3 linked regions of the Methylotuvimicrobium sp. KM2 genome follow. The protein of the gene in region 2 binds, or shares a complex with, the protein of the main gene of each other region. Links are inferred from orthologs where the notes say so. Each region holds a gene or a part of one and is shown on either strand. Other genes may lie near its edges.

Region 1 (3,160 bases), 2.5 Mb from region 2 along the record:
GCATGGATCGATACAAATAAATCGGCCTTTGACTCTCGAGCAATTTTCATGCGCTTTTTCAGGTCGATGTAGTAGTCGCCTTGACGAACCATCACGGCTCTCATTCCCGGCTTTCTGTCGATCAATGCCGCTAATTTTTTTGCGATCGCAAAAGTCACGTCTTTTTCATGAGTGCCGTGCGGGCCTTTTGCTCCAGGGTCTTGACCGCCATGACCGGCATCGATCGCTATTACAACGTCTTTGCTGCGTTGCGGCGCTTTTTTCACCGATTTATTATGTGATACAGCTAACGCTTCGGAACTCGCGGAAGGCCTTTTAGCAGGATTAGGCGAAGCGTTTCGCTTTGAAACCAATGGATGCGATGCAACCGAAAGTGAAACGGGAGGCTTGGCAGCAAGAACATCCTGTTTGGCAAAAAAATCAATCATCAATTGATAGCCACCGGATTGATTAACCGGAATCGTCAAATTCTTAGCTATTCCGTTCTTTTTCAAATCGACGACAACTCGCAAATCTTTATCGTTACGAACCGCGCTTCGAATTTTTTTAAACAACGGATGATTGGAAGACGGTTGCTCAAGTTTTCCGTTTAAACGAGCATCACGGATGTCGATAACTAAACGCGGGGGATTATCCAGTTGAAATACTTTATGTGAAAATTTCGCCGACAGATCGAAAATCAACCGGGAGTGATCGGAAGAAATTTGATGCTTCAAGGAATTAACCGCCGTTTGTTGCGCAAACGCCGATCCTGCCCAGAAATGCAACACCGCAATAAATAACATATTGATAAAACTACGCATGACCCAACCCAAGCTTGCTATTTTACCGACGGTAAATCCCCGTCATTGAAAGTTTGCCGCTAAATTTCCGGACTTAATTTCAATAAGTATCCAGTTCAATTAAAATTAGCAGACATTATCTTTTTAACTTTTCTAGTAACTATTCAGAGCATGCGGTAGGTTGGCGTCAGGCATTGATTTCTAAGGACGCGTGAACCCAGCACCTAAATAATCCAAAATTGTTTATCATAGCAAATGGATTATGGTATTTAGTTGCTGGGTGAATACATCCCTGTAAACTCTGACTGCAACGTCCTGTTGCAGACAGCCTTATAAATCAATGCCTGACACCTTCTCATACATGACCTATGCTGAATAATTACCTTTTCTATAACTTTAAGACTTGAGCACCGAAATTAGACGTTAAGGAACGGGCATTTTATATCTTTCGCAACCGTCAGTTTTTTTGTCCTTCCCTAAGCAATTGAAAATACAAGCACTTCAATGAATCGCTTAGTTTTTTCTCTATTTCAAAAGCCTTCAAGTTATAAATTCGTTTAAAGTATAGCAGTATGTCTTTGTTTTATCACGCTAGATAAAAAGTTTTTTAAGCTTAAATTGCTGGTCTCCACTTTTAGGTTTCGCTCTTGCCCGACAACGCTCAATGTCAAGACTAAATCAGGCTCCGGCAGAAAACCTTCGCCCATTTCCGGCCACTCGATTAAACAAACCGCATCTTGATCCAAATAATCATTAATCCCGATCCACTCCAGTTCTTCCGGGTCGGAGAGGCGATACAAATCAAAATGAATAACTGCTCGACCACTCGGCATATACTCCTCAACGAGCGTATACGTCGGACTTTTAACCGCACCCTGATGACCCAAAGCCCTCAACAAGCCCCGAACCAACGTAGTTTTTCCGGCACCTAATTGGCCTTTTAAAAAGATCAAGCATTTATGCGGCAACTGCCTCGACAGCTCGGCGCCGAATGCTTCGGTAGTCTCGGCATTTCTCAGTTTTATTTGCATTAATTTACCAAACGCCTCAAATAAGGCATCAAATCGGTCGCTAAAAGACCCCGCTCACCGCCATCGACAGCAGCCGCATCGGCAGCCGAACCATGAATATAAACACCATACTCGGCGCTTTCCCAGTTGCTGAATCCCTGAGCCAATAGTCCGGCAATCACTCCGGTCAGAACATCCCCCATGCCTCCGGTTGCCATGCCCGGATTACCGACATCGGCAACTGCGACATGATGGTGACTAGCAATCAATGTACCCGCCCCTTTCAGCACACAAATACCGCCATATTGCCGCCTGATCGAATTTACTGCGGCGAAACGATCATGTTCGACTTCGGATACCGAGCATTTCAACAAACGCGAAGCCTCGCCCGGATGCGGCGTCAATATGAAATGGTCACCGTATTGGCCCGAATCCGCCAGCCAGTTCAAGCCGTCAGCATCGATCACCGTTGGCTTAGCGAATCGGATCGTGGCATCGAATAAACCTTTCGACCAATCGCTTCGTCCCAACCCGGGTCCTAATACAAGAACATCTGCACAATCGATGATCGTCTCTATGCTCTCCGGATCGAGGTCACCTCGACACATCAATTCCGGCCGCGAGCTATTGATCAATATAGCGTGCTCAGGATGCGTCAACACGGTAACGAGCCCCGCACCAACTCGTAACGCGGCTTCACCTGCCATGCGAATCGCTCCCGAATAACCGACATCACCGCCAATCACTAAGACACGGCCAAAATGACCTTTGTGCGCACAGCGACTTCTTCGCGGTGGTTGCAGAAAACGAATGCGTTGCGCGGCACAATCGACCCTGTCAAAAACCGCGTTAGGAATATCGAGCGATGCATAATAAACTTTTCCGCAATAATCCGGCGCATCTCCGGTAAACAAGCCTTTTTTCAACCCGATAAAAGACACGGTCAAATCCGCTTTGACCGCACAACCCATGATTTTTCCTGTATCGGCATTCAATCCGCTTGGAATATCGACCGCAATGACGAAAGCCCGACTGGCATTGATGGCCGCTATCGCATCGGCATGTAAACCTTCGACTTCACGATCCAAGCCGGTACCTAATAGCGCATCGATGATCACTTCTTCGCTAAGTAAAGCTTTCGTATCATAGCCCGCAACTTTACAGCCGCTATCGATGCAATCTCGATATGCCGTGAGCGCATCGCCCTTAAGCCTAGAAACCTCGACAACAGAATAAACCGTTACCTCCATTCCGGCAGCAATTGCTAAACGCGCTATCACATAGCCATCTCCGGCATTGTTACCGCCGCCACAAAAAATCGTGCAACTTGTCGCTTCCGGACAGAACGCCTTGACCCGCTCAAATACC
Region 2 (2,967 bases):
CATCGCTGGCTCCGCGAATGGCGCCTTTTTTGTTTAATACGATTTTTACCCAGGGTACATGAAATTCGTTTTGTATCAGTTTGGCAATTTCTTCGATTAATTTTTCGACTAGAAAAAATTCGCTCGCTTCGACAAACGAGATAATGCGTTTGGAAACGGACTTATAGTCGAGGGCATGCTTGATATCGTCGGTCTCGGCTGCTTTGTTAATATCGAAGGCCATTTGGATATCTAGCACTACGGTTTGTTTTTGGGTTCTTTCCCAGTCATAGATGCCAATGATCGTTTCGATTTCCAGACCACCTAAAAAAATGATGTCCATTGAATTTTCCGTTTATTATGTCGTTGAGTTATTATCGATATAAGAATGATATAAGGCCAATTTATAGCAATTGGCCGTAAATATCATCAAATTTATTGAATATTGGGGAAAATACAGTTCTATGTTGATAGGTGAAATAATGCTTGAAGGGTTGTTTGTGCTGTTCGCGTATTTGGCGGGTTCGGTTTCGAGTGCGATTATTGTTTGTCGAATGATGGGTTTACCTGATCCTCGTGAGCAGGGGTCCGGAAATCCCGGGGCGACGAATGTGATGAGAATCGGCGGAAAAAAAGCGGCCGGCATCACGTTGTTAGGCGATATGCTGAAGGGCTTATTGCCTGTGTATTTGGCAAAAATACTGGGCATGCCTGTCGATGCGTTGGCCTTGATCGGTTTGGCGGCATTTCTTGGGCATTTGTATCCGGTTTTTTTTGGATTCAAAGGCGGTAAAGGGGTCGCGACATCGGTTGGTGTATTGCTGGGTTTTTCATGGGTATTAGGCTTCGCGGTTATCGCAACTTGGCTGTTAATTTATAAAATTTCCAAGATTTCGTCTTTATCGGCTTTGATTGCATCGAGCTTATCGTCCGCTTATGCATGGTATATTGTCGAGAGTCCAGGTCTGGTCGGGTCTTGTGTGTTGATGACCGTATTATTATTGTGGCGTCATAAAAGTAACATACAGAGGCTACTGGCCGGCGAGGAGAGCTAAACCAATTGGGGTTCGTTCGGTTTACTTATAATTTTTAGTTAGCAGTTCAGGTGTGTTTGACGAGGGTTTCGGCGCCTCCTTAAGCAATGCCGAAATTTGAAGTGCGAAAGGTATAGCAAGTTAAACCGGCGGCAGTTCTTCAATCGGCCAGCGCGCGCGTGCAAATATAACGCTTCCCTGGTGTTGGTCGGCCATCAATCGTTGGCAACCGGCATAGGCAATCATTGCACCGTTATCTGTGCAAAATTCAGGTCGTGGAAAATAAATTAGGGCTTGTTCTTTGTCGGCCATTTCCGTCAAAGATTGACGAATGGCCGAATTAGCGCTGACGCCGCCGGCCACGACCAGTTTATCCAATCGGGTTTGTTGTAGTGCGCGCTTGCATTTGATGCTCAATGTTTCAGCAACGGCGGTCTGAAATGCGAAGGCGATGTCGGCTTTGTCTTGATCGGATTGCGCTGTGTCGTGCAATGCATTCATTGTGTAAGTTTTTAGGCCGCTGAAACTGAAATCGAGCCCGGGTCGGTCGGTCATAGGCCTTGGGAATTTAAAGCGTGGGGTACCGCGTTTGGCTAGTTCGGATAGTTTGGGGCCTCCGGGATAACCCAGGCCGAGCATTTTGGCGGTTTTATCGAAGGCTTCGCCGGCAGCGTCGTCGAGCGATTCTCCTAATAAGCGATATCGGCCAATACCTGTAACTTCGACCAGCATCGTATGGCCTCCCGAAATCAACAGGGCTAGAAATGGAAATGACGGCGGATTGTTTTCCAGCATTGGCGCGAGTAAGTGTCCCTCCATGTGGTGAACCGCGATCGCCGGTTTACGCCAAGCCCAGGCTAAGCTGTTTGCCGTAGCCGCGCCGACTAGCAAGGCGCCCATTAGTCCAGGCCCCGCTGTATAGGCAATACCGCCGATATCTCGGCTCGTTAGTCCGGCTTCGTTCATGCATTGTTTGATCAGCGGGACGAGTTTGCGAATATGGTCGCGCGAGGCCAGTTCGGGAACGACGCCGCCGTATTCGCTGTGCATGTCGATTTGACTGTAGAGCAAGTGGTTGATGAGACCTTTTTCGGCATGATAAATGGCGACTCCGGTTTCATCGCAGGAAGTTTCTAAGCCTAAAACGTACATGGATTTTTGAAAAAATGCTAAGAGGGCGTATAATAATGAGTTCATTTTTATATAGGGACTATCGTCCCTCGATTTTTAAATATTAACACAGTTGGATCATTAATAATGCCGTCAGTAAAAGTTAAAGAAAACGAACCATTCGATATTGCTATTCGCCGTTTTAAGCGTGCTTGCGAGAAAGCCGGTGTCCTGTCCGAAGTCAGACGTCGTGAATTCTATGAAAAACCCACTGCCGAACGTAAAAGAAAAGGTGCGGCGGCGATCAAGCGTCATTTAAAAAAATTGGCTCGCGAACGTTATGCGTTGAAAAATCTGCGCCGCGGTCGTCCGCAATTATAATTCGGCCGGAATTGATATTAGTATGGAATTACTAAAAGACCGTATCAAGGAAGATATGAAAGCCGCTATGAAGGGCGGCGATAAAGCGAGACTTGCCGTGATACGTTTAATCATGGCGGCCATCAAACAGCGCGAGGTCGATGAGCGTATCGAACTCGATAATGATCAGATCATTGCTGTGCTCGATAAAATGGTCAAGCAGCGCAGGGAGTCGATTAGGCAGTACTCAGGGGCAAGCCGCATGGATTTGGTCGAGGTCGAAGAAGCCGAGATTTTGGTGATTCAGAACTATCTGCCGCAGGCACTAACCGAGCAGGAAATTGATGAAATGGTTGCCGAAGCGGTTGAGCAATCCGGTGCCGAATCGGTTAAGGATATGGGTAAAGTGATGGGGTTGCTGAGGAATAAAATGCAAGGCCGCGCCGATATGGCTATTGTTAGTGCAAAAATTAAAGCCGTTTTA
Region 3 (3,014 bases), 3.8 Mb from region 2 along the record:
CCGGTAAATAACATCAGCAATAATATCAAAAAACCGTAACGCTCTAATTTGTTGTATTGCCAAGCCCATCGGTTCGGCAAAATGCCGGAAACGACGCGACTGCCATCCAAAGGCGGTATCGGTATCAGATTAATCAGTGCCAGCACCAGATTGATCGATATCCCCGCAATGCCCCAATAGATCATCGGCTGTGTCATGAAATCGACATTGATCGTCACACCCGCTCGAGCGATCAACGCCCACCCCACAGCCATCAGTAAATTCGATACCGGACCCGCCAATGCGACGATGGCCATATCCTGCCGCGGATTCTTGAAATTTCGCGCATCGACGGGTACCGGCTTTGCCCAGCCGAATATAAAACCGGTTCCGGTCAATAACAATATGCCGGGCAGAAGAATCGTACCGACCGGGTCGATGTGTTTCAACGGGTTCAAGGTCAATCGACCGAGCATTTTAGCGGTGTTGTCGCCGTATTTTTTGGCGACCCAACCGTGAGCGGTTTCATGTACGGTAATCGCGAAAATCACCGGAATAACCCAGACGATAATACGCTGGATCAAAGACAATTCGTTCATCATAGAGGGATTTCTCGGTTAGTCCAGCATCGGTGCTTGGCCTTTTCCTTGCCTGATAATTTCGAGATTTTTTCCCGAACATTCAATAATTGTAGTCGGTTCGTCCGGCACGATACCGGCATCGATTACGAGATCGAGTTCATGCTCGAGCCGATCGCGAATTTCATAGGGATCGGTTAGAGCCGACGACTCGCCCGGCAAGACCAGCGTCGAGCTGAACAACGGCACTCCAATAGTCTCCACGAGTAATGAGGCGATCGCGTGATCAGGCACCCGAATGCCTATGGTTTTTTTCTTAGGATGTTGCAAGCGGCGCGGCACTTCGCGCGTAGCATTCAGGATAAAAGTGAACGGCCCCGGCGTCAATGCCTTGATCAACCGATAGGCGTCGTTATCGATTTTGGCAAAATTCGACACCTGCGTTAGATCTTGACAGATCAAGGTAAAATTGTGTTTATCGTCCAATTGCCTAATTCTACGAATTTTGTCCAGCGCCTGCTTATCGTCCATTTGACAGGCAATCGCATAGGACGAGTCGTTCGGATAGGCAATCACTCCACCATGCTGCAAGATCTCGACTGCTCGATTGATTAACCGTTGCTGCGGATTCTCGGGATGAATTTGAAAAAATTGCGCCATAGTATGCGTGCTTGAAATAAATTCGGCCATTATACCCGATTATCGCTCCGATTCTTTTTTTGCGACTTTATCGCGCAAATATACCGGCATTGCCTGTTCGACCGGTACGGCTTGATTCAAGTTGAAACTTCGAACGCCGAGCAGTGCTATCGCCGAGGCTTTCGGCAAAGGCGTGTCGTCGACGCCGGCAAGCCAAGCATTCAAGCGATCGTCCAATGCTTCACGGTAGGTTTTCCAGCCGCTACCGATGCCGTAGCCTTTTATTTCGGGGAAGTCGACGTTTTCAGCAGACCCTACCGACTCGGAGCCGAGCAATTCGGCAAAACCCTGGTCGTTTTTACGGTAAACACCCCAAAACACCTCCCCCATGCGCGCATCCATTCCCACGAAAACAACATCTTCGGTCTTGCGTCCAAAGTAGTCCTGAGCCAAGGCCGCCAATGTCGAAACCGGCGCGACCGGCAAATCCAAACCTAGTGCGATACCTTGTATCACGCCGGTCGCAATTCTGACCCCGGTAAAAGAACCGGGGCCCCGGCCGAATGCGAGTCCGTCCAAATCCTGAGGCACGAGCCCCGCCTCGGCCATCAGCGAATCGATCATCGGCAAGATCAATTGCGTATGCGTTCGCGGCGCCAGTTCGAAGCGTTCCAAGATTTCGCCATCGATATATAAGGCGGCCGAACAAGCTTCGGTCGCGGTATCCACTGCCAATAACTTCATGCATTTCGCTCGTTGTAACTATTCTGAGTAAATTAGAATGGGCGTAGGCTATCGATTTATAAGACTATCTGCAACAGGACGTTGCAATCAGAGCTTACGGGGAGGAGTGCTGATTTCAAAAATGTCATTTATTTTTTACCATGAAGAGCATGAAGGACTTGAAGATACAGCGTTTTCAATTTAAATGAGTTACTAACCATTAACCTAAATTCGGCAATAAGTCCACGAAAATCACGAAATACACGAAAGTAATCATGCGGTTACATAATCCTCTTGAATCACTCATTAGGTAAGTAACTCGAAAAGTATAACTAATTGAATATTTTCGTGTGTTTCGTGGACAAAATGCTTTTTCTAGGATTAACAACCTAGATCATCATTATTACCGCTGAAGTGGTGGCTTTGTTTTGATATTTTTTTTTAATCATTAACTGAATTTGAAAACGCTGTATTACTGCATTGAGTTCATCTGTGATATTGGAACAGCTCATAAAGCACTCAATTCTCTTCACTTCATTATCTTCATGCACTTCATGGTAGTAAAAACAAGCTATAAGAGTTGTGCTGCATCAACACCCACAGGGAGGTTATTCCCGCGCACTTAAGAAATACAAACACACAAATTCACCGAACGTTACTGCTCGTTTTGAAAAAAGGCCCGAACATCTTCGATATCACGGGTTCGCCGCATCGGCGGTACGCTGTCGAGAAACATTTGTCCATAAGCGCGTTTTAAGAGCCGCGGATCGCAGACCAGCAAGACCCCGCGATCGCTGACATCGCGAATCAAGCGGCCGACACCTTGCCTCAACGCGATCACCGCGGCCGGAATCTGGTATTCGAAAAACGGATTCAAACCTTGCCGCTCCATCGCGCCGAGTCGAGCCTTCAAGACCGGGTCGCTCGGCGAGGCAAACGGCAATTTATCGATAATCACGCACGACAAAGCCTCGCCTCGCACATCGACGCCCTCCCAAAAACTAGCCGTGCCCAGTAAAATCGCATTACCGGCCCGTTTAAATTCATCCAACAAAATTGCTTTCGGCCGGCTGCCCTGCACCAACAACGGATATT

The links.
Region 1: the proteins of tsaD (region 2) and tsaE are in contact, whole or in part, in a crystal structure (PDB 6N9A), measured with the Thermotoga maritima proteins. The link is inferred for Methylotuvimicrobium sp. KM2 from one-to-one orthologs. Residues at the interface, in WP_004082750.1 of Thermotoga maritima: Cys10, Asp11, Arg49, His50, Leu82, Gly84, Gly135, Gly136, Glu154, Thr155, Leu156, Asp157, Asp158, Ser159, Glu162, Asp165, Lys166, Arg169, Leu170, Tyr175, Lys213, Thr214, Leu217, Tyr218, Gln221, Arg222, Asn324; in WP_004082108.1 of Thermotoga maritima: Leu37, Gly38, Lys46, Lys57, Val59, Lys60, Ser61, Thr63, Phe64, Thr65, Leu66, Met67, Val69, Pro71, Tyr82, Arg83, Leu84, Asp86, Asp88, Phe89, Asp93, Ile128, Asp130, Glu131, Arg134.
Region 3: the proteins of tsaD (region 2) and tsaB are in contact, whole or in part, in a solved structure (PDB 4WQ4), measured with the Escherichia coli proteins. The link is inferred for Methylotuvimicrobium sp. KM2 from one-to-one orthologs.

The regions. Positions count from the first base shown.
Region 1 is NZ_CP150634.1:2,639,806-2,642,965, forward strand. The notes cover bases 77-3,076. They hold tsaE (tRNA (adenosine(37)-N6)-threonylcarbamoyltransferase complex ATPase subunit type 1 TsaE), read right to left. Parts: upstream 1,814-3,076; coding sequence 1,340-1,813; downstream 77-1,339. Other genes in these bases: WJM45_RS11200 (N-acetylmuramoyl-L-alanine amidase), read right to left, coding at 77-803; WJM45_RS11210 (NAD(P)H-hydrate dehydratase), read right to left, coding at 1,813-3,076. In the rest of the region: more of WJM45_RS11200, read right to left, coding at 1-76; more of WJM45_RS11210, read right to left, coding at 3,077-3,160. UniProt on the Escherichia coli protein: Required for the formation of a threonylcarbamoyl group on adenosine at position 37 (t(6)A37) in tRNAs that read codons beginning with adenine.
Region 2 is NZ_CP150634.1:98,091-101,057, forward strand. Bases 161-2,967 are described here. They hold tsaD (tRNA (adenosine(37)-N6)-threonylcarbamoyltransferase complex transferase subunit TsaD), read right to left. Parts: upstream 2,166-2,967; coding sequence 1,155-2,165; downstream 161-1,154. Other genes in these bases: folB (dihydroneopterin aldolase), read right to left, coding at 161-322; plsY (glycerol-3-phosphate 1-O-acyltransferase PlsY), read left to right, coding at 459-1,034; rpsU (30S ribosomal protein S21), read left to right, coding at 2,271-2,504; WJM45_RS00450 (GatB/YqeY domain-containing protein), read left to right, coding at 2,527-2,967. In the rest of the region: more of folB, read right to left, coding at 1-160.
Region 3 is NZ_CP150634.1:3,917,178-3,920,191, forward strand. What follows is about bases 99-2,952. They hold tsaB (tRNA (adenosine(37)-N6)-threonylcarbamoyltransferase complex dimerization subunit type 1 TsaB), read right to left. Parts: upstream 1,941-2,952; coding sequence 1,257-1,940; downstream 99-1,256. Other genes in these bases: WJM45_RS16445 (site-2 protease family protein), read right to left, coding at 99-581; WJM45_RS16450 (L-threonylcarbamoyladenylate synthase), read right to left, coding at 597-1,217; WJM45_RS16460 (ATP-dependent DNA helicase), read right to left, coding at 2,575-2,952. In the rest of the region: more of WJM45_RS16445, read right to left, coding at 1-98; more of WJM45_RS16460, read right to left, coding at 2,953-3,014. UniProt on the Escherichia coli protein: Required for the formation of a threonylcarbamoyl group on adenosine at position 37 (t(6)A37) in tRNAs that read codons beginning with adenine.